4 regions of the Alteromonas sp. CH_MED4-4 genome follow, and region 1 is predicted to be linked to each of the others. Evidence: predicted binding sites of a transcription regulator. Region 1 holds the regulator's gene; each other region holds the start of a gene.
What was found. The regulator LexA, encoded in region 1, represses DNA repair genes until DNA is damaged. The targets are predictions, from matches to a motif close to TACTGTATNNNNATACAGTA.

Region 1 (5,451 bases):
ACTTAGCATTTTTCCAAACGCTTGCATGGCTGTTCCTGACTTTCCATGCAGCACGATGTCAATGTGACCTTGCTGATCTTCTAGTGCCATCTTGCTGCCTTTTAATGCCGGGAACACGCCAGGTAAACCTTCACCATTTGGCATATGGCAAGCAGCGCACGTTGCGTTGTATACTCGCTCGCCCTCTTTCATCAGTTCATCCATAGACATATTCATAGAAAGTAGACGCTGCTCTTCTTCTTTTGCTTTACGAACAATCTCTTCTTGTTCGCCCATCCACTTTTCAAACTCGGCGGGTTCTTTAGCAATTACCACAACCGGCATATAGCCATGGTCTTTACCACAAAGCTCTGCGCACTGTCCGCGATAAATACCCGGCTCATTCACCTTGGCCCAAGACTCGTTAATAAAGCCGGGGTTGGCATCTTTTTTCACGGCAAAGTCAGGAACCCACCAAGAGTGGATAACGTCGTCAGAGGTAATAAGAAAGCGTACTTTTTTCCCAGTAGGAATAACCAAGGGACGGTCAACTTCCAGCAGGTAGTTATCTGTTTTCTGAAATTTGTTTTCTATTTGCTCGCGCTGAGTGGCGAGTAAAGAATAAAACTCTACATCGCTATCCATGTACTTGTAATGCCATTTCCATTGAGAGCCTGTTACTAACACCGTCATGTCAGGCTCAGACGTGTCTTCCATAGCAATTAGGGTATTCGCTGCGGGTACCGCCATGAAAATAAGAATAAGGAAAGGAATAACGGTCCAAGCAATTTCCACCTTCACGTTTTCGTGAAAATTAGCTGGCTTGGCGCCACGGGACTTTCTATGTAGATACATTGAGGCGAACATCACGCCAAAAACTACAACCGCGATACCTACACAAATGAAGAACATCAACATATGGAGGTCGTATACCTGCCCACTGATGTCGGTAGCACCGCGTCTCAAATTAAGCGAAGAGGCTTCTTCGCTTGCTTCTTGCGCAAAAAGCAAAGGGGAAAAAAGCAAAATTGGTATACTAGAACACCATTTTGCGAAAACGGTCGTTAGTTGTTTCACTCAGCACCTCCGTAATGGCGTGGTCAAAGACGCTGATTAATTTGCGCGATGCCCTACCAAATGGTTTGCGAACGATTGACCCATAACCTCAACTTGTAAAACAAATTTAGAGTCATTGTTATTATTTTGTTAATCTCTGTATAAGAATTGCGCAATAATGTCGCGCCGTCTAGTCTTTTCTATTAAAAATTTAACGAAGTGGTTAATTTTTAATCATTTACTAAAATGGTCGCGGGGATTTCAAGTGCAAAAAAGAGAAAGCGATTGCTGTGGGATGCCCTTGGAATCAAACAGGCATTTTGAACACGGGGTTAAAGTAAATGCTCGACTAACTAGTTAAGAAATCAATAAGTAATCGATGACTCAATGTCGATTTCAAACAAAATTCACAATAAAAAATGGAAAATACTTGAAGCATTCATAGAAAGAATAACGTGAGTAATGATAAAAATAAGCGCGCAGAAAACCAACAGGTTTGCTGGGCAGGATAAAACCTAAGTTGGCAGATTGAAGAAAAAAACAGGAACAAAAGACATAAAAAAAGCGGCTAACGCGCCGCTTTTATACAAACAAGCTAAAATACTACATCCAGTCAGCGTTTCTGATCACACCCACCGCAATGCCTTCTATCGCAAAATGTTCAGTCGCTAAATCAACTTTTATTGGTGCAAACTCATCATTCTCAGCATGAAGCAATACTTCACGCCCGCGTTTCTCTAGACGCTTTACGGTGACGTCTTCATCTACACGCGCCACAACCACCTGACCGTTGTGAACATCAGTGGTGCGATGAACAGCGAGAAGATCACCGTCTAAAATACCAATGTCTTTCATGCTCATACCGTTAACGCGTAGCAAAAAGTCGGCATGGGGTTGAAACAGTGCAGGATCGACTTTGTAGTGCGATTCAACATGCTCTTGCGCCAAGATCGGCTCACCGGCTGCAACACGCCCAATTAACGGTAGGCCTTCTTCTTCTTGTGCGTCGTTATCAAGAGGGATATTGAGCTTAATGCCACGAGACGTACCAGGCAAAATTTCAATCACGCCTTTACGCGCCAATGCTTTCAAATGTTCCTCTGCTGCATTAGCAGAACGAAAGCCAAGCTGACGGGCTATTTCCGCACGAGTAGGCGGCATTCCCGTTTCTAACATGGTTGTTTTAATAAGTTCTAAAACTTCGGTTTGTCGAGCTGTGAGTGGGCGCATAAAAGACCTGTCTGTTCATACAGTTCCTGTAAGTATATACACCTAAAACTAAATAACAAGCACTTGCCGCGTCTTTTGCGATCTGCAATAGCCTACGACAAGTGCTTTCCTCTTATTTTACGAGAAGAGCCATGTTCGGGTTACTAATTTGTAACTCCAGCTCCCCATCACTATTTTGACGTGTGCGCATGCCTTCAACATTATCGAGCCCAAGTCCAGGGCTTTGCCACACCACATTGCCTTTATTATCAACCTCAACCACGCGATATGCGATGCTGTCATAATAATTGTACGAATAGTCATTCTCGTTAGGCTGGTAGATAGCGAGAATCGACTGATTAGACGACGTCGTTGGAACAGCCGCTATATACTGAGGGTAGAATGACGGTGCTATAGCGTCTTTGAGTTCTAATGCATCGCTCGCCACGTCATAAACATTGATGGTGTTGTAGTTTCTATTTAAACACGCAAATTCAAGTTCGCTATCACTATCAAAATTTACCGTGAGCAATTGGTCACAATTGGTTTCCAATTCATTCAATCCAACAAATTCACCATCCTGCATTTTATAGAGCTTGAGCGAACTATAGCCCCCAACAGCAAAATAATGCACACCGTCTTTTTCAGAGGCAGCAAGCGCATTAATTGAAAAATCGTTAATGATTGAGTCGATAAGCACCTGATTCTCGATATCAAACGCTTTAAGTCGATTGTTCTCAATAATAACTGCATCGGCGTAACTATCGTTATTTACGTCAATGGCTTCAATAAACGAAATTTCACTATTCTGATTATTGTTCAGTGTCCACTGAATAGCGTTATCTGTAAGTCTCACGACATTAAACGACGAACTATAATCCAGTGCCCCTATTAGTAACTCACCCACACCGTCATTGTTGTAGTCTGTAACGACCGGTTTGCTATAGTTATAGACATCTTCGCCAACCTCAGCACTTATCGCAAAGTTATCCTCTTTATCTACCGATAAAATCTGAATAGATGATTCGTAACTACTTGTATCGCTAACAAAGACGGCTCTTTCATCATTATCGCCATAAGGTGCCCAACCCGCGGCATGATATCTACTCGCGCGCGGCGCACCTTTTATATCTGATAAGGCATATTCACCGTTGGCATCTTGTTGCGCTACTAAAATTTGATTCTCACCAGTCCAAATAATGTCGTCCACATTGTCATTGTCTAAATCGTCAATGAGAAGTGACATGCCACTGTAAGTGTTGTGGTTAAGAGCCCACTGCTCAGAGATTTGTCCCGCTTCTAATGCAAAACCTCTAACTTGTCCCCACTGACACTCGGAGACAACCACTATTCCTTCTGTAGCTGGGCTTTCTTTACTATAGGCGATATCACAAATGTCACCATGTTCCGCCGTTGCCAAACTGCTTTTCGATACTGCTGAGTAGATTGAGATATCATTCCAACTATCGGCACCGATGATTTCATCTACACCATCGTTATTCATATCACCCAGCACAACAAATGCGTCGCTGAACCCGCTACCGTATAGCCATTGGTTGGCACCGCTTTCGATATCAAATACATAACCATTGTTCGTTACCATTTCTATCGATGCGTCATCATCTACGTTACCAAAAGCAAGGTTATTGACGCCGTCAATATCGTACTGTTGCAACTGCTCACCTGTGCGAACATCTACAATGGCAATAGAAGTCGCATTGTAATATTCGCTCCCATATAAATAAGCAACTTCATCAACCCCGTCACCATTGATGTCGTAAAATAAGCCAGAAATAATACTATCTTCAATAATAAACACCGCTTCTGCGTTACTTTCGCGGTCTTTTATTACAGACAATCCCTGTTGAGTAAGAAGGTAGATTTCATCATTATTGTCACCATCAACATCTTGGGTATGCACGCTTCTAATTTCGCCTTTAGTTGGCAGTTTATACGGATACACATAGGTATTTTTAAGCGTATTGCCTTCTAGCGAAAATGCGCCCACGTTGCGAGCATTTACCGTGATAAGTTCACTTACACCATTGGTCGAAGCAATAGCAAAGCCGTGATTATAAATTGGTGCCATCACAGTAGTACGAGCATAAGCCGGGGCCTTGTCCGCATAAGAAGTGATTTCGAGCGTTTGTTGGGATTCAGTTCCGTCTAAGCTAGCGAAACTAAACATATAAGTTTGAGCGTTGAAAAGTTGATTCGCAGGTACATTCCAGGTCATCAGACCTTCCGCATTTAACGAAGCACCGGGAGGCGCTGAAATAAGCTCTCCCGCGACGTCATCGTCAACTCTGTCTGGGTCACTCATCGATACGGTAAACTCTACGTATCCGCCCGCAGTTACTACTTCAGGCATATTCGATGCAGTGAGCGTCATAGGAGAATTGCCGATCTCAACGAAAGTAGGCTGGGATTCAACAACGTTAATACCGTCTGACACCACCATGGTAACTTTAACTTCATCACCGAAGACTGCGCTGTAAGGTGGGAGCGTGGTACCATTAACATCGTCAAGGACTACACCATTTACATACCAGCGAAACGAAATCACCAGCTCTGAGTCGGGAGTATCTGAATCATGATAGTAGCCAGGCTCAACGGTGACTTCATCTGTGGTATAGACAGTCTCATAGGCATAGTAATAAGGCTGATTCACTACAGGAGGTACGGATATCGCATCGATATCTGAAAGCGCAAGGCCAGTATGATTTCCGCTGGCAAACGCTGTTAGATTATTAAAGTATACACCTACATCGTAAATATCATCGCCGTTGTTATCTTCGCCATAGCGAACTGCGCCATCAATAACGTCAATTCCAGCCGTTTTATCTCCTTTTACGACCAGCGAGCCAGATGACGAATAGGGAAGGTCGCCCTGATCAGAAGAATATGCAAAGTCCAATTTGCCTTTAGACGCAATGTAGATTGAACCATTAAGTTCAGACACGAAGGTGTTGTTTGTCACCCCTTCTGCTGATGTGCCACTGACCTTGTAAGTTTCACCATTGTGCGTGACAGTAAGATACTGCCTCGTCTCTTCATAAAACGTACCTGTTTGTGGGCGGTAGCGAAAATCAACACTTAAGTAGCCTTTTAATGTTGTGCGCACGCCACCGTCTAGCATAGACAAAGTAGTGAAATAAGACGTTACTTCGGAGCTGTTTTCACCTGCGTCAGTAATAACTAGCGAAA
Region 2 (5,451 bases), on a different contig from region 1:
TAAGTGGGCGGTCGCAGGCCGAAACGAAGCTAAACTCAACGGCGTAAAAAAGGAGCTAGGCATTAGTGAAAGCGTTGCTAGCATTGTAGCCGATGGTGATGATGATGACGCGCTAAATGCGTTGACGAAGCGCACAGCCGTTGTACTTACCACTGTTGGTCCGTATCAAATTTACGGTGAAAAGTTACTTTCTGCATGTGTCGATAACGGCACCGGCTATACAGATCTTTGCGGTGAGCCAGCCTGGATGCACCAAATGATCAATAAATACGAAGCGAAAGCTAAAGAAACCGGCGCAAACATTGTGTTCTCGTGTGGCTTTGACTCTGTGCCTTTTGACCTTGGTGTGTACTACCTTCAAGAACATGCCAAAAAGCAAACTGGCGATGTCATTGAATATGTAAAAGGTCGCGTTCGTAAAATGCAGGGCACGTTCTCTGGCGGTACGGCTGCAAGTTTAAAAGCGACCATGGCGGCTGCGCACAAAGATAAGTCTGTCATGGCGGCACTTATTAACCCGCACTCATTAACCGATGGCGCGTCAAATCAGCCACAGCCCGATGGCAATAAACCTTACTTCGATGAGCAGTTAGGCACATGGGTTGCACCATTTATTATGGCGGCCATCAATACTAAAAACGTTCATCGCACGAACTACCTGGGCGGATATAGCTACGGCAAGAACTTTCAATATGATGAAATGATGATGACTGGTCCAGGTGAGAAAGGTGAAGCCATGGCGAATCACGTTGCCAAAGATAAGTCGCTTGCAAGTGATGATGGCCCTAAACCAGGTGAAGGCCCGAGCAAAGAAGAGCGCGAAAATGGCTTTTACGATGTCATGTTTGTGGGTACCGCTACCAATGGTGATATGCTAGCCGTATCGGTAAAAGGCGACAAGGATCCAGGTTACGGCTCTACCAGTAAAATGATTTCAGAATCTGCCCTTTGCTTGTGCAAAGACGTTAGTTTATCTGGTGGTTTCTTCACACCTGCGGCAGCACTTGGTAACAAGCTTATCCGCCGTTTAGAAGAAAAAGCAGGCTTAACGTTTGCTATCGAGAAATAGCGATTCAAAAAACGAAGGCTGAACACAAATTGCGTTCAGCCTTTTCTCTCTGCGCTAGGTGTTATTTTTGTTTTTTAAGCGAGTACCGCTTTTAATGCTTTAACGCACGCGTCAGTTTCTTCAGGTGTCCCTACACTAATACGTGACCATGAGTCGTACCCAGGCCACGTGCGCCCTACAACCTTTATACCTTGAGCTTTCATCTTTTCTGCAAATTTATCGTGCGGCATGCCCGTATCCATGTAAATAAAATTCCCTTGTGGATTTGGCGCAAACGGCTGCTTTAACTCTTTAGCTACTTTTACTAACTTTTCACGCTCAGTTTTAATGCGTGAGCGCATTGTGTTTAAGTTCTCATGATCATCCATACTTGCCATACCCGCTACTAATGCCAAGTAATTCACACCACCCATGCGTAGCATACCGCCCATTGTTTTAGCTTGCTCAGCAGGCATGATGGCGTAACCGAGACGCTGTCCCGCCATGGCGTGAATTTTAGAGAAGGTGCGGCAAATCACCACGTTGTACCCCTCAGCTACTAGCTTCGATTGCACATTAGCGGGGTAAGCATCAGACATTTCAATGTAGGCTTCATCGATGAAAACCTGTGCTTTCTTCGATACGCGTTTTGCAAAAGCGGTAAGCTTCGCCGCATCTACCATGCTCCCTGTCGGATTATTTGGATTACATACGTACACAGCAGTCGTATCTTCGGTTACTGCAGCTTCAATTGCATCTAGGTCAAAAGTCATATCATTGGCTAACGGCACGTAGATCACGTCTGCCCCCATAAACTCAGCGCCCCGTGGTACGCCTTCGTAGGTTGCCATAGACGTTACCAGCTTATTGCCGTTTTTGGTGATCCAGTCCGCATAGCCAAAAAGAATAGGTGAAGATCCATTCGTAATTACGATTTGCTCAGCAGATACGCCTTCTTGCTCAGCAATTTTTTGCGCTAACACTTCAACCGTAGCGTCGGTATAACGCGCTAGGTTTAAAAGCTCGCTTTGCATTGCCTTTGCGGCTTTTTTTGACGGCCCAAAGGCGTTTTCATTTGACGATAAGCGAATAAGACCATCGTTTACATTGGGGGTAGCAGACGGGAAGTGTTCAGTTTGCATACCTGCGGCACGAAGGTCGCCCATAATACTGTCAACGCTGGTCGTTAGCGCTACCGCGCCTGCACCTAATCCCACAGACTTTAACCAATTACGGCGTGAAGAATTCACGGTGCTCTGTTGTTCATTTTTATTCATATTTCGCTCTGCCTTCCGTCTATATTCACTTTAGACTAAAGGCTTAATTTTGAACGCGCAATAGCATGAAAAACCTAAACCATTGACATAAATGCACTTTTTACGTGCATGTGGCGCACTAAAATTGACAACATAAGAAGTTTTAACGCGTTAAGTCGTTACATTACGGTGCAGCGTTATTTTGTCGTTTTTGGCGTTTGCGATGAATGACATTTTTTCTGATGTTAAAGGCGCAGCACTCTCTCGCTATTGGTTCTTCGCACTTGAAGCCTGCCTTTTAAACGACTGTGTAATCCATCTATATAAATACAAAGTAAGAATTACGGCGAAACATTCATCGATTACTCAGTATGCAAAACAGGAGTTAAATATGGCTAAGGACCACGGCAACCAAATTAAAAACGACGACACTTACGAAGCCCTTCGCGACGAAGGCTACAGTAAAGAGAAGTCGGCGCGCATTGCCAATGCGCAAGCCAATAGCGAACAAACCCCTTCTAAAGATGGTGGAAAAGGCAAAAAATACGAGGATCGCACTAAAGAGGAACTGTATCAAAAGGCCAAGGAAGTCGGCATTGAAGGTCGCTCTAACATGAGCAAAGACGAATTAATTGATGCGTTACGCAATCATTAGTGGCGGATAGACCGCCACATACAAAAACTGGTCACTGTGGCGGTGATGATTACGTTTTATCAGACACGCATAATTTGTGCATTTCGTGGCAAACCTCAACTTCAAGTAAAGATCTACCGCCTCATTAGTAGGCGACTAGCTCTTCGCCCGCCCAATACATGACAATATTTCATGATAAAATGAAAATAAGTCATTTTTATTCATAGTTAAATCAACGTATAACGTGTTCATAGCTTTTACAGCAGTCTCACTACTCGGTTTAACTTTAGGAATAGAAGCGCATTCTCATGAACAACAACGTGAACACAGATTTCTCTTTTACTATTAACAGCGTTCAGTTTAATGAAGATTATCGCCCTTCAGACAACACACGCATCACCACCAACTTCGCCAATTTAGCTCGTGGTCAACGCCGCAAAGAAAATTTGCGCGATGCACTAAGCATGATAAACAACCGCTTTAATGCACTGGCTAGCTGGGATAATGAAAGTGGCGATCGCTATGCTGTCGAACTTGAAATTGTGTCGGTAGATATCGACGTTGAGGGTAACGGCAACACATTCCCAACTATCGAAATCTTACAAACCAATATAATTGACAAAAAAACGGGTAAACGCACTCAAGGTATTGTGGGAAACAACTTCTCGTCTTATGTTCGCGATTATGACTTTAGCGTTCGTCTATCTAATCACAATCGTGGCCAGTCTTCGTTCAGTGTCCCTACCGATTTTGGTGATCTGCACGGAAAGTTGTTTAAGTATTTCGTTAATTCAGAAGCCTATAAAGCACATTTTTCAAAGCTGCCGGTCATTTGTTTAAGCGTTTCCGACAATAAAACCTACCGTCGAACAGAAAATCAGCACCCCGTTTTAGGCGTTGAATATCAGCCTAATGAATCATCACTAACTGAACAGTATTTCAAGAAGATGGGCTTAAACGTGCGCTATTTCATGCCACCAAACAGTGCTGCTCCTTTTGCATTTTATTTCTTTGGTGATTTGTTAAACGACTACACCAATTTAGAACTTATCAGCACTATTGCTACGATGGAGACCTTCCAGAAAATTTATCGCCCTGAGATTTATAACGCTAACGCCCAGGCAGGTTTAAGCTACAAACCAAACTTGAAAAATAGCGATCACTCAGTGACTCGCATTGTTTATGACCGTGAGGAGCGGACTCATCTAGCCGTTGAACAAGGCAAGTTCGTAGAAGAGAACTTTATAAAGCCTTATCAACACAAGTTAGCGCAATTCACAGCAAGCTACGCCTGATCCGTTCATTTAGATACTTGCGATTTTCAAACCGCACATGTTGCGACTACAAAGCTATGATAAGGGCAGCACGTTCTGCCCCTCGCGCATCCATACAAATTATTGATTAGAAGAAAGCGAATCACATGAAAAAACTACTCCCCACTTCAATTGCAGGCAGTCTTCCAAAACCATCGTGGCTTGCACAGCCTGAAACCCTGTGGTCGCCGTGGAAGCTAGAAGATGAAGCATTAGAGGAAGGCAAAAAAGACGCGCTTCGCGTTACGCTTCAGGAACAAGCCCTATCAGGCATAGATATTGTGTGTGACGGTGAGCAAACTCGTCAGCATTTTGTAACTACTTTTATTGAGCACCTTGACGGTGTTGATTTTGAAAACCGTAAAACCGTACGTATTCGCAATCGCTACGACGCTAGCGTACCTGTCGTTACCCATGCTGTTACACGGCCAAAATCAGTGTTCGTTGAAGACGCAAAGTTCTTAAGGAGCCAAACCGATCAGCCCATAAAATGGGCGTTACCTGGCCCTATGACGATGGTTGATACGCTGTACGACGACCATTATAAAAGTCGCGAAAAACTTGCGTGGGAGTTTGCCAAAATACTAAACCAAGAGGCAAAGGAGCTTGAGGCTGCTGGTGTTGACATTATCCAGTTTGATGAACCTTCGTTTAACGTATTTTTCGATGAAGTCAATGAATGGGGTATTGCCGCATTAGAAAGAGCCATTGAAGGGCTTAAATGCGAAACTGCAGTGCACATTTGCTACGGATATGGCATCAAAGCTAATACCGATTGGAAGAAGACATTAGGCTCTGAGTGGCGACAATATGAGGAGAGCTTTCCTAAGTTAGCAAAATCTAATATTGATATGGTTTCTCTGGAGTGCCATAACTCTCATGTACCCATTGAACTGATCTCGCTTCTTAAAGGCAAAAAAGTGATGGTGGGCGCTATTGATGTTGCAACTGACACAATAGAGACACCAGAAGAAGTAGCAGCTACATTACGTGAAGCATTAAAGTACGTGGATGCCGACAAACTCTACCCTTGTACAAACTGTGGTATGGCCCCCCTTTCACGACAGGTTGCTCGAGGCAAGCTTGAGGCGCTCAGCGCTGGCGCTGAAATAGTAAGGCAGGAATTAGCTCAGAAGCTCAGTGCTTAATACGCCTCAAAACTTTTGTTAAGCAAGAGCATTTTGAAAGCGCACTAAAGCC
Region 3 (5,451 bases), on a different contig from region 1:
AAATCTACATAGCAGATACGTTAGTAGTCTGGCTAAAAACCGAATACAGTCGTATTGAAAAGCTATTGCCGTCTAGTTGGCTAAGCGAGCAGGGGGCACTCATAGCTGTTAAAGCGGTTTCAAGTATTTTGGAAGATGTATACGAAGATGAGCATCACCCCATTCGCCATGCATTTGATGAGCAAGTACACGAATTCCTCTACGAACTACAGCACAGCCCGTTAATGGAGAAAAAGGTAAACAGCTATCGGGAAAAAATTGTTAATGACCCAGCGTTAAACGCGTATGTTCAGCAATCATGGGCCAAGTTTCATCAATGGCTCTTAACGTCTCTTGAGCAGCAAAATGGTAAAGCAGAAACAAAGGTGTCGAGCCTTTTAAACGATTTAGGTACTACGTTAACGCAAGACAGTGAGTTAGCAAAAGCATTTAATAAGCACATTGGAGAAGCGGCTAAATATATGGCGCCTGAGTTGGCTGAATTTCTAACCCGTCACATACGCGACACTATCAATAGTTGGGATGAACGTGAAATGGCTGAGCAGGTGGAGTTGAATATTGGTCGCGATCTTCAGAAAGTTCGCATAAACGGCACGATCGTAGGCGGGTTGATAGGTGCAATATTGTTTGGCATAGAGGCACTGCTTGGCCTCTAGCCATTTATTTAAGCAAGTCGCATTAGCAGGTGTGGGTATGAATAGCTTAAGTGTCTCTAGTAATCAGCGCTAAAACGCAAACCATTAAGCAACCATTTCAACGCTTTGTATTGGCAACAAATCTTAAAAAAGTCTACTTCGCCGTTAGTGCAAATACCAAATTATCAGCGTCTACTTTGCCTTTCAAACCGCCTTCAAGCACCGAGCGCTCTAACCTTTGAATGTTGTAGTCCACTGAATAAAGAGCGTCAACGGTTTTTTCGTTTACGCTAAAGGGAGGGCCGGCCATTTCATTCTGGTCATACTCGAAAGAGATGATTAGCTGGGGGGCGCATTGAGTAATGGCCATTAAATGCGCAGCATATTGCTCGCGAAGCGGGCTAGGCAGCGCGACTAAAGCTGCTCTATCGTAAATGCCTGTAACGTCACCTAAGTCGCTTGATGTGAGTTTAAAGATATCACCTACGTAAATGGTTAAACCGTCTTTAGCGTAAATTTTACCGTTGGAAGTAGTGGTAACGGTAGGCTCTACACCTAGCTCTTCAAACAGCTGTATAATAGCCACTTCGCTTAGCTCAGCACCAACCACTTCACAACCCTTGGAGAGTAACCAACCAATATCACAGGTCTTTCCACATAGTGGTACAAAAATGCGCTTTAAAGATGTGCTAGGACTATCGTCGCCAAACAGAAAAGACGCATACTTTACTAAAAGTGCATTCCCTTCAGGTTCGTGAAATCCAATCTCGTTCTTTTGCCATTTACTGTGCCAAAAACTATGTTCCATATAAACCTCAAGTAGGTAAGCGATATATCTCTAAAAAACAGGCGTTTTTATGAAGGGTATTAGAAACAAAAAAGGTAGCGAGAAACGCTACCTTTTACACAAAATTAGTTATCAAGCGGTGTATTGAAGTCTTCAGATAACTCGAAGTCACCTTCAACCGTTGTCACTTTGTTGTCTACAAAGTTAATCACCATTTGCTTTTGAAAATCTTCACCACGCTTTTTCATACCGCGCTTCATATCGTAAACGTAGTACCAAGTGTCATCGTCGAATGAGTCTTGAACAACAGGGTTACCTAGTACATAAATAACCTGTTCTTTTGTCATTCCAACACGCAGCTTTTCCACATCTCTTTGATCAAGGAAGTTTCCTTGAGGAACGTCGATTCGATAAATCCAGTTCGAGCAAGCGGTTGATGTAAGTGTGATACCAAGAATTACTAATAGGTGTTGCAACTTCATGCGTTAATTTGTCCAGTATTGCCTTTGTTAGTGTCAATGAACTTCGCTAAAGCGAATTTCGAGACTGTTTTATTGCAAGCGCGAAGGCATGCTACATTGACAACTATGACCAATCAACTGCATTTTAGTTCGATGCTGCGCTTTTAAGCAGTTCTTTTGCATTCGCTAGCGCCGATTTGGTTACTTTATCACCGGCTAATAGTCTTGCAAGCTCATCGATCCTGTCTTGCTTCGTCAACGCCAACATCTGGGTTTCAGTACTTTCCCCGTCGGTAAGCTTGGTAACAAACAATTGATTATGTGCCTGTGCCGCTACTTGAGGTAGATGGGTAACACACATTACTTGCGATTGTTTACCTAATTTACGTAAAAGCCCGCCAACGATTGATGCTGTTGGGCCGCTAATGCCCGTATCGACTTCATCGAAAATCATAGTAGGGGTAGCGTGATGGCCGCTCGCGATAACCTGAATAGCCAGTCCTATACGAGAAAGTTCACCACCTGATACGACTTTTTCTAATTTGTCTGCATCTTGACCAGGGTTGGTAGACACTTTAAATTCTACGGTATCTAGACCTGTGCTCACCGGCTTCTTAAGTTCGTCGTATTGAATCTGAATATCCACTTTTGCGTGGGGCATATTCATTTGGCGAATTTGCACTTCAATATCTTCGCTTAGCTTACCAGCAGCACGTTGCCTGCTCTCAGAAAGCGCTTTGGTCGCGGTTAAATACGTTGCTCGTGCTTCTTCTACTTCGCCTTCAAGCGTACCTAACAGTGTTTCCTGTTCCGATAAAGCATTGAATTCGGCGGCTAGCTCTTGGTGATGCTGATAAAGTCCCTCTGGCATCACAGTATGTTTACGGGCAAGTTCCATCGCCTTCGCATAGCGCGCCTCAACTTGCTGTAAGCGAAGTGGATCGATCTCTAAGTGATCGCAGTAGCTACGTAGCTCTCCTGCCGCTTCTTCTACTTGAATTGCTGCATCATTAAGCATTGCAATGATTGGCGTTAAACTAGCGTCGTGCGCCTCTAATTCGCCTAAACGTTCAATACTGCTTTGTATAACTGACAGTGCGTTGCCTTCATCGCTTTCATATAAATTGTATACGCTAGTCTGTGCTTGCTCTAAAAGGCTTTGCCCGTTACTCAGGCGTTTGTGCTCTATTTCTAACTCTTCAAATTCACCCTCTTCAATGGCGAATTCATCAAGTTCTTGAACCTGATAAGTTAACAGCTGAATTCTGTCTTCGCGCTGCTGGGCTTGTTCTTGAAGCGCCTTTAACGTGCGCTGCTTATCACGCCAAAGAGAGTAGGTTTCTCTAACCTGCACTAATATGTCGTTGTGCTTAGCGTAACCATCGACTAATTCCCTTTGATGGTCTTCTTTCAGCAACTGTAGGTGAGTATTTTGACCGTGAATGGCCAACAAAAACTGGCCTAAGCGTTTTAACTGCTGAAGTGAAGCGGGAATACCGTTGATAAAAGCTTTTGAACGGCCTTCCTTTGAAATAACTCTGCGAATAAAGCAGCTATTCTCATCTTCATCTGAGGTGAGCTCATGTTCATCGAGGAAGGCTTTAGCTAATACATTGCCGTCTAAAGAAAAGTGAGCAATGATCTCCGCTTTTGCACTACCTTTTCGCACCGCATTTGCGTCGGCGCGCTCGCCTAAGCACAAACTTAAAGCATCAATGGCGATGGATTTACCAGCACCGGTTTCGCCGGTTATAGCAGTCAACCCGTTTTCCAGTTGAACCGATAATTGTTTTACAACAGCAAAATTTGAAATAGAAAGATGCGCTAACATAACCACACTCGAAAAAAGTTGAACATGATGATATATACAGTAACTGATAATATATACAGTATTTTTTCTGTGTAAAGTTAAGTCGTAAATATTTTACTTAAAAATTAAAGTGGATTGTGAAAAGTTTAAATAAATCAATAGTTTATAGAGCTTTTAAAAAGGAGTGGTTATGAGTAACCCATTAATAATAGGCTGCGCTAGATGCGTTCGTTACAGTGGTTATACAGTAGTAAATTAGCTCAATGCTAAGTAGCTGAATAACTCAAAAGCAAGCGGTAAACAATTCCACAACGCAGTAGAGAACCTGATAGCAAAAAGGAGAGCGTAAGCTCTCCTTAAAATTCAATTTCAATTAAATAGCAGGTAGTCCGAATGACTATGTGGTTTACCAGCAATTATACATTATTGCTGAAGTTCACCGCTGCCAGACTCAATGTGCGCGCGCACAAACCACTGGAACTGTTCTAAATCTGCAAGTTGGCCGGTGATCATATCTTCCGATACTGGGTCAATTTCACCTAAAAGCTCTAACGCTTTTCTATGGTCACCATTTACACCGTCATATACGGCATCCAGCGCCTTAAGGTGGTCAAGTACTAAACCTTTACCCAACTCATAATCGTTCCAGCTGCGACCTTCAACAATGGCTTTCGGTGTACCTTTAGGTACGCCACCTAACGTGGCAATTCGCTCTGCAATTGTGTCGGTCATTTCGCGTACCGCATCTACCTGCGGGTCCAACATTTCATGCACACCGATAAAATTTGGTCCTACTACATTCCAATGAATGTGCTTCAACGTTAACTGTAAATCTAATAGTGCAACCAATCGCTGATCCAATACCTTGATTGTTTTGGCAGCTGCATCGTTATCCATTCCAGGGGCTGTAAATTTGATATTGGTGTTACTCATGATATCTCCTATTGAATGCAAATAAGTCAGCGGGATGCGAAACATCATTTAGGCCAAATAACAAAGACCTTGTGCTGACGACTTGTTGTAATAGGTGCAACAGGTATGCCGAAAACTTATATTTCTATAAGTCTTGGTTTTCGTTAAGGAAATTAGAGAAGATTAAAAAATCTTTATTTTTCAAGCCTGTAGCAATCAAGAAAATGCTACAGGCTTATGTAATAAATGCACATGGAATCAACTAAATGGAGCAGGGAGGTTAGTAAAGCTTACTACCCCAACCTAACTTTTTACGAAGTACATTGAAGTAGCTGTAGCCCTTAGGGTGAACAAGATGGAGTTTGTCTACGCTTTTGTTTATTCGAATTTCATCGCCAGGTAGCACCGGCAGGACAATATGGCTATCGCAACTCACTTGTAGCGAGTCACTATTAACCTTTGATACTTTCATCGATACCTGACTGTCAGCATCAACAACGATTGGACGGCTGCTCAGTGTGTGAGGAAACATGGGTACCAACGTAAGTGCATCTAGTTTGGGCATAATAATAGGGCCGCCCGCTGATAAAGAGTAAGCCGTTGAACCTGTAGGTGTGGCTACTATTAATCCGTCGCTGCGCTGACTGAATACAAATTGCTCATCGATGTAAATTTCAAATTCCATCATATGGGCAACTTTTCCGTGGTGAAGTACCACTTCGTTTACAGCAGAGTTGTTACTTTTAAGCTTTTCGTGTCGATAAACTTCTACTTCAAGTAAGAAGCGCTCTTCTACTACGCATTCACCGTTAAAGATAAGGTCAAGTTGTTGAACAATATCATCGG
Region 4 (5,451 bases), on a different contig from region 1:
AGAACAAGCCATGCAGGCGATTGTCGCCTTACGCGAGGCGGTTGAGTCTATCTCTACCACAGTGACAGAGTTGGCTCAGTCAACCAGCGATATTGGCGAAGCGGCCAATATCATCTCGACCATCGCTGAGCAAACTAACCTGTTAGCGCTTAATGCTGCGATCGAAGCTGCAAGGGCTGGCGAACAAGGAAGAGGTTTTGCGGTTGTTGCCGATGAGGTTCGTACTTTAGCTTCGAAAACTCGCGAATCGACCGATAAAATCCACAACATCATTAATGAATTGGCTGAGCGTTCTGATCGAGCTGTAAGGGTATCGACGGAAGGGCTAGCTTCAGCTGAGCACGGCAGCGCTATAGTAGAAGAAACCCGAGGTGCATTGTTTGAAATTAACAATGCAGTGAAAGGTATCGCTGATGCCACGGTAGAGATGTCTTCAGCGGTAGAAGAGCAAAGCACGGTGGCAGAGCATATTAACCAGCAGTTAGTAGAAGTCGCTGACGGCGCGTCTGAAACCCAGCGTTCATCTGAAGCATCGCTTGCAGCAAGCCACGATTTGCGCGCAACGGTTAATCAGGTTCACGAGCTAATATTGCGTTTCAGTACAGATAAGCGAGTGGGAGAGTAATACTCTCTCCAGCTCGCTTAAGCTCGCTCCATTAAAAGACCTATTGCCTATTGGCGCACAGATGTGGGGCTAAATAGAAGCCTATAAAACCCGAAACAACGCTGTAGGCATGGGTATTTATGAGTTCGCGTTTAGTCCCGCGTGTAGGCCGCGTCTGTAGGCCGCCACAGCGGGGAATAGCGAAACCAAGTATGTGCACCCCAGTATCAGTAAAATGATAATGACACTGCTTTGTCCAAACAGCGGGCTGCTTAAAAACAATCCATAGGTACTGCTTAACCAAGGTTTTAGTGCGCTCATAAGCCCAGCTACCAAGCCTAAACTCAGTGCGGCACTCACAATCGTAAGCAGCATCGCTTCAATCTGTATGAGTAGCAGTAAGGTAAACGGTCCTGCGCCTATAGTTCGTAAAACGGCGATTTCTTGATAACGCTCTCTCATCGTTGCCAGCAGCATAGTCGCAAGCCCAATTAGCGCGCAGATGACGATAAGACCGGAAAGGCCAAGCAATAGCGATTCAACATTTCCCATAATTTGCCAAAGTTCTGCGAGTGCCATGCCCGGTAGAATAGCCATTAGCGGCTCTTTTTTACTTTGATTAATTTGATACTGAAGCTGCAGTGCAGTTACCCGATGTTTAAGCCCCAGCATCACCACGGATACTGACTCAGGCGTAAACGCTTCGCTATTGTAAACTGCATGTTCTTTTGTATGCTCGTCATGCTCATGCTCATGCTCATGCTCGTTCGCCTTGTCAGCAGATTTATGACCTAACATTGAGGTGGGGGAATGTTTAGGTCCTGTGTGGGCTTCTTCAAGTCCCTGTAGGGTAACGTATACGGCTTTATCTACGGGCGTACCGGTTTTCTTAACTATGCCTGAGATAGTGAAAGGGTGATCATCATGGTTGTTGAACGATACGCTACCCAGACCATGGGAAATAATAATCTTATCTCCTACCTTGTACCCCAATGATTTGGCGATGTCTGCGCCAATAACGGTAGACAGTGGCTGCGTAAATGTCGAGCCTGCTGCCATTTCAAGTGATTGCATATCACCGTATTTAAAGTGGTCGAAAAAGCTGTTGGTCGTACCTACTACTCTAAAACCTCTGTGGGTATCACCCAAAGATAGCGGGATAAGCCACGATACCTGCTTGTTAGATTGAAGCGCCGCAATACTTTTATATTCAATACCTTTGGTGGGAGTGCCTATATTAAACACTGATGACAGGAGTAAATTAAGCTGTCCACTTGGTGCGCCAACAATAAGATCAACACCAGAAACGGTGCGCGTAAAACTGGTTTTAACTTGGGTGCGAATAATGTCCACGCACAAAAGTAAACTAATGCTGATGGTAATGCTTAAAAGTGTGAGGATTGCCGTTGTTTTCCTGCGCTTTAAGCTTTCAATAGCAATGGTACTTAGCATTACGCACGCTCCTGTGCTTTTGGGGCCTCAGCGCCTCGCGTTTTTATGTGGTTTGTACTTGGGCTTAATTCACTCATGCTGCAGTGGCGGTCGAAATAACTCTCCATGGCTTTATCGTGACTAACAAAAATCATGGTGCTTTCACCTGCAACGTCTTTTAGCAGCGACATAAAACTATCTCTGGCATCGGTATCTAGGGCAGAGGTAGGTTCATCGACAATTAATAATTGTGGGTCGTTAATCAGTGCTCTGGCAATGGCAACGCGCTGCTGCTGACCAATACTCAATGCGTCAGCTTTCGCATGCAGCACGTGAGAAGGCAGCTGTAGCTTGTCCAGTAAATGACGAAGCTTTGCGTCTGATGCTGTCTTGCTGACGTTTGTACTTGCAAAATACACCGCCGCATTAATGTTCTGTGCCACAGAAAGGTAGGGAATAAGATTAAATTGTTGAAAAACAACGCCGATATTGCGTGCTCTAAACTTGTCCCGCTGTCGGTTCGATAATGTGGAGAAAGGCTGCGCTAATAAGGCAATGTCGCCCTGAGTTGGAGTTAATGTTCCGCACAGCAAATTGAGCAATGTGCTCTTTCCGCTACCCGAAGGCCCTGAGAGAAAAACGTGCTCACCTTGCGAAACTTGCCACGCTTTAATGTCAATGATGGGGGCACTTTCTTTGGTGTACGAAAACTGTAAATTGCTAACTTCAATCGCTGTGTTACGCTCTTTATTCACTGCGTTGTGCTCTTCATACACTGCGTTGCGCTGGGAGTGAGTGCTATTGTTTTTATTGATGGTATTCACGCTAAGCCCGACCTGTATTTACGTCTTATGTTCACATTAGCAAAAGCGACACGTCTGTTCACCCAGTTAAAAACCAGAGAAAACACATTGCCGCGTTGAGGTAATGTTATCAAATAACATTTTTGCTTATAGCTATGCTATCAGATCTCATCAGCCTAAAGCGGCAATTGCTCTTATTAATTGCTCATCATAACGACGCAAAAGAGAGGCGCGCCTAAATTATCAGCCGTTAGCTTGTAGCTTTACCACTTCTGCGCTTTCATCTTCTAATACGCTTTCTGCGGTAGCGCCTTTGAAAATCTTACTGATTTTATCTTTGTTTTTAGACAGCATGATGGTGAGCTCTTCCACTACGCTATCGTCTAGCTTGATGCCCTTCGCATGAATGTAGTCAGCAAGGTTATCTGCTGCATCGAGCATTTTGTCATACTGATCGGCTTCTTTTTTGTCGGTAGTTACCAATTTTTCTACCCCTTTGTGCGTAACAACATACTGTGTGGTAATGGCCATGGTAGGTCCCCTGTTTATTAAAGACACAAAAACTGTACAGTATTTTACTGTATAAATAAACAGTATTTTGATTAAATGTCTGAGCGTAGTGTTTGGGGAAAGGGCAAATGATTGTTCTAAAGGTGATTAATGCTTGTGCAATTAGTAACTGCTGCGTATAATGCGCGCCCTTACAGCCATCCCAATTCGTTCCTTGTCTCCATACAGTCGGCTGTACTGTCGAGGCTACAACCGTAAGGAGCTATAATGCGTCATTACGAAATCGTATTTATGGTTCACCCTGATCAGAGTGAACAAGTACCTGGTATGATCGAGCGTTATACCACAATCCTAAAGCAAGACGGTGGTCAGATTCATCGTTTAGAAGATTGGGGCCGTCGTCAACTGGCTTACCCAATTGAAAAGCTGCACAAAGCCCACTACGTACTAATCAATGCTGAAGCGTCTGCAGAAGCTGTTGATGAATTGGAAAATGCTTTCCGTTTCAACGACGTGATCCTACGTAACATGGTTATGCGCACTAAGACTGCTGTGACTGAGCCTTCTCCAATGATGAAAGAAGAGCCTCGTCGTGAGCGTCGTGACGATTCTGCTCCTCGCCAAGATCGCGCGGAAAAGAAAACTGAAACCACTGAAGACAACGCTTAAGGAGATCACCCATGGCTCGTTTTTTCAGACGTCGTAAGTTCTGCCGTTTCACTGCAGAAGGTGTGACTGAGATTGATTACAAAGATATCGCTACTCTTAAGAACTACATCACTGAGAGCGGTAAAATTGTCCCTAGCCGTATTACTGGTACAAGCGCAAAATATCAGCGTCAGCTGTCTTCTGCGATCAAGCGCGCACGTTTCCTTGCGTTGCTTCCGTACACTGATTCACACAAGTAATTTGGCGAATATAAGGGTTAGCTAAGATGAATATCATCCTACTAGATAAAATCGCCAACCTTGGCGGCCTGGGCGACCAAGTGACTGTTAAGTCTGGTTACGCTCGTAACTTCCTTTTCCCACAGGGTAAAGCGGTTCCTGCAACTAAAGACAACGTTGAAAAGTTCGAAGCACGTCGTGCTGAACTTGAAGCGAAAATTGCTGAGCAACTAGCTGCTGCTAACGCACGCGCTGAAAAAGTTGCTGAGCTTGCTGAAGTTACAATCGCAGCTCCTGCTGGTGACGAAGGTAAACTATTTGGCTCTGTTGGTACTCGTGACATCGCTGATGCAATCACTGCAGCTGGCGTTGAAGTACAAAAAGCAGAAGTTAAACTACCTACTGGTACTCTTCGTGAGACTGGTGAGTATGACATCGACTTACAACTTCACTCTGACGTTATCACTTCAATCAAAGTGATCATCATTGCTGAAGCGTAATCGCTGACGTATTTGAAAAAAGCCGCTCCTAGAGCGGCTTTTTTTTGCTCTAAATTTTTGTTCGATACTTAAAGACCAATACCAATCCGCATAGATGATTGCCCACCCAGAAGGCGCTGGCAAGTTTCCTAACAAAGCGTGGGAATGCAGGAATGGCCGTTGCTTTTCAAATTCCCAGAGTGAAGCTTGCCAGACCTTCCCGAAGGGCGAGTTTAAAATATCCCTACCCTCACTCCACGTCGCGACGCCTAATTAACGATGGGTGTAAGCAAATATGTCCAGCGCCGACAAATGGCGTATTTTTGAGGTCCACTCATCTGCGATAAATAACGTTTTTTAAACGGTATTTAAACAAAATGTTAATAATCGCTGAAATTCTTAGTGTCATGGCTTTAAACTTTTTCTGTCATTCCTGCGACCTATAGTAAACCAAACAATAAAAAGCATAAGTGCCATATTATGGACATCACTAAGCAAGCAATAAAAAACGCGACTGGGGTAGGTATAGGAATAACACTGCTGGTATTTTTAGGGCTATATAGCCTGTTTAATTTACCGGTACAGCTGTTTCCTGACATTGAAAGACCGAATATTAACATCCAGACCTCGTGGCGCGCTGCTTCGCCCCAAGAAATTGAGTCGGAGATCATTGAACCTCAAGAGGAAGTGCTGCAAGGGATCCCTGGCCTTGAGTCGATGAATGCATGGGCAAACCA

Region 2: a site for LexA is predicted at 2,622-2,641, ahead of WA381_RS16720 (DUF7218 family protein). Genes of this name have one in related genera too.
Region 3: a site for LexA is predicted at 3,756-3,775, ahead of recN (DNA repair protein RecN). Genes of this name have one in related genera too.
Region 4: a site for LexA is predicted at 3,415-3,434, ahead of WA381_RS06650 (YebG family protein). Genes of this name have one in related genera too.

What each region holds. Positions count from the first base shown of each region.
Region 1 is NZ_JAYMEU010000003.1:141,241-146,691, reverse strand. It holds gene coxB (cytochrome c oxidase subunit II) at 1-1,056, opposite strand, end outside; gene lexA (transcriptional repressor LexA) at 1,639-2,265, opposite strand; gene WA381_RS03470 (COG1470 family protein) at 2,378-5,451, opposite strand, start outside.
Region 2 is NZ_JAYMEU010000028.1:51,520-56,970, forward strand. It holds gene WA381_RS16710 (saccharopine dehydrogenase family protein) at 1-1,069, shown strand, start outside; gene WA381_RS16715 (pyridoxal phosphate-dependent aminotransferase) at 1,144-2,325, opposite strand; gene WA381_RS16720 (DUF7218 family protein) at 2,696-2,959, shown strand; gene WA381_RS16725 (DUF1852 domain-containing protein) at 3,259-4,233, shown strand; gene WA381_RS16730 (methionine synthase) at 4,359-5,399, shown strand.
Region 3 is NZ_JAYMEU010000018.1:29,095-34,545, reverse strand. It holds gene WA381_RS13280 (DUF445 domain-containing protein) at 1-656, shown strand, start outside; gene tmpT (thiopurine S-methyltransferase) at 790-1,443, opposite strand; gene WA381_RS13270 (outer membrane protein assembly factor BamE) at 1,548-1,904, opposite strand; gene recN (DNA repair protein RecN) at 2,029-3,714, opposite strand; gene dps (DNA starvation/stationary phase protection protein Dps) at 4,117-4,626, opposite strand; gene nadK (NAD(+) kinase) at 4,886-5,451, opposite strand, start outside.
Region 4 is NZ_JAYMEU010000007.1:13,885-19,335, reverse strand. It holds gene WA381_RS06665 (methyl-accepting chemotaxis protein) at 1-625, shown strand, start outside; gene WA381_RS06660 (ABC transporter permease) at 743-2,056, opposite strand; gene WA381_RS06655 (ABC transporter ATP-binding protein) at 2,056-2,859, opposite strand; gene WA381_RS06650 (YebG family protein) at 3,082-3,369, opposite strand; gene rpsF (30S ribosomal protein S6) at 3,616-4,017, shown strand; gene rpsR (30S ribosomal protein S18) at 4,029-4,256, shown strand; gene rplI (50S ribosomal protein L9) at 4,283-4,735, shown strand; gene WA381_RS06630 (efflux RND transporter permease subunit) at 5,195-5,451, shown strand, end outside.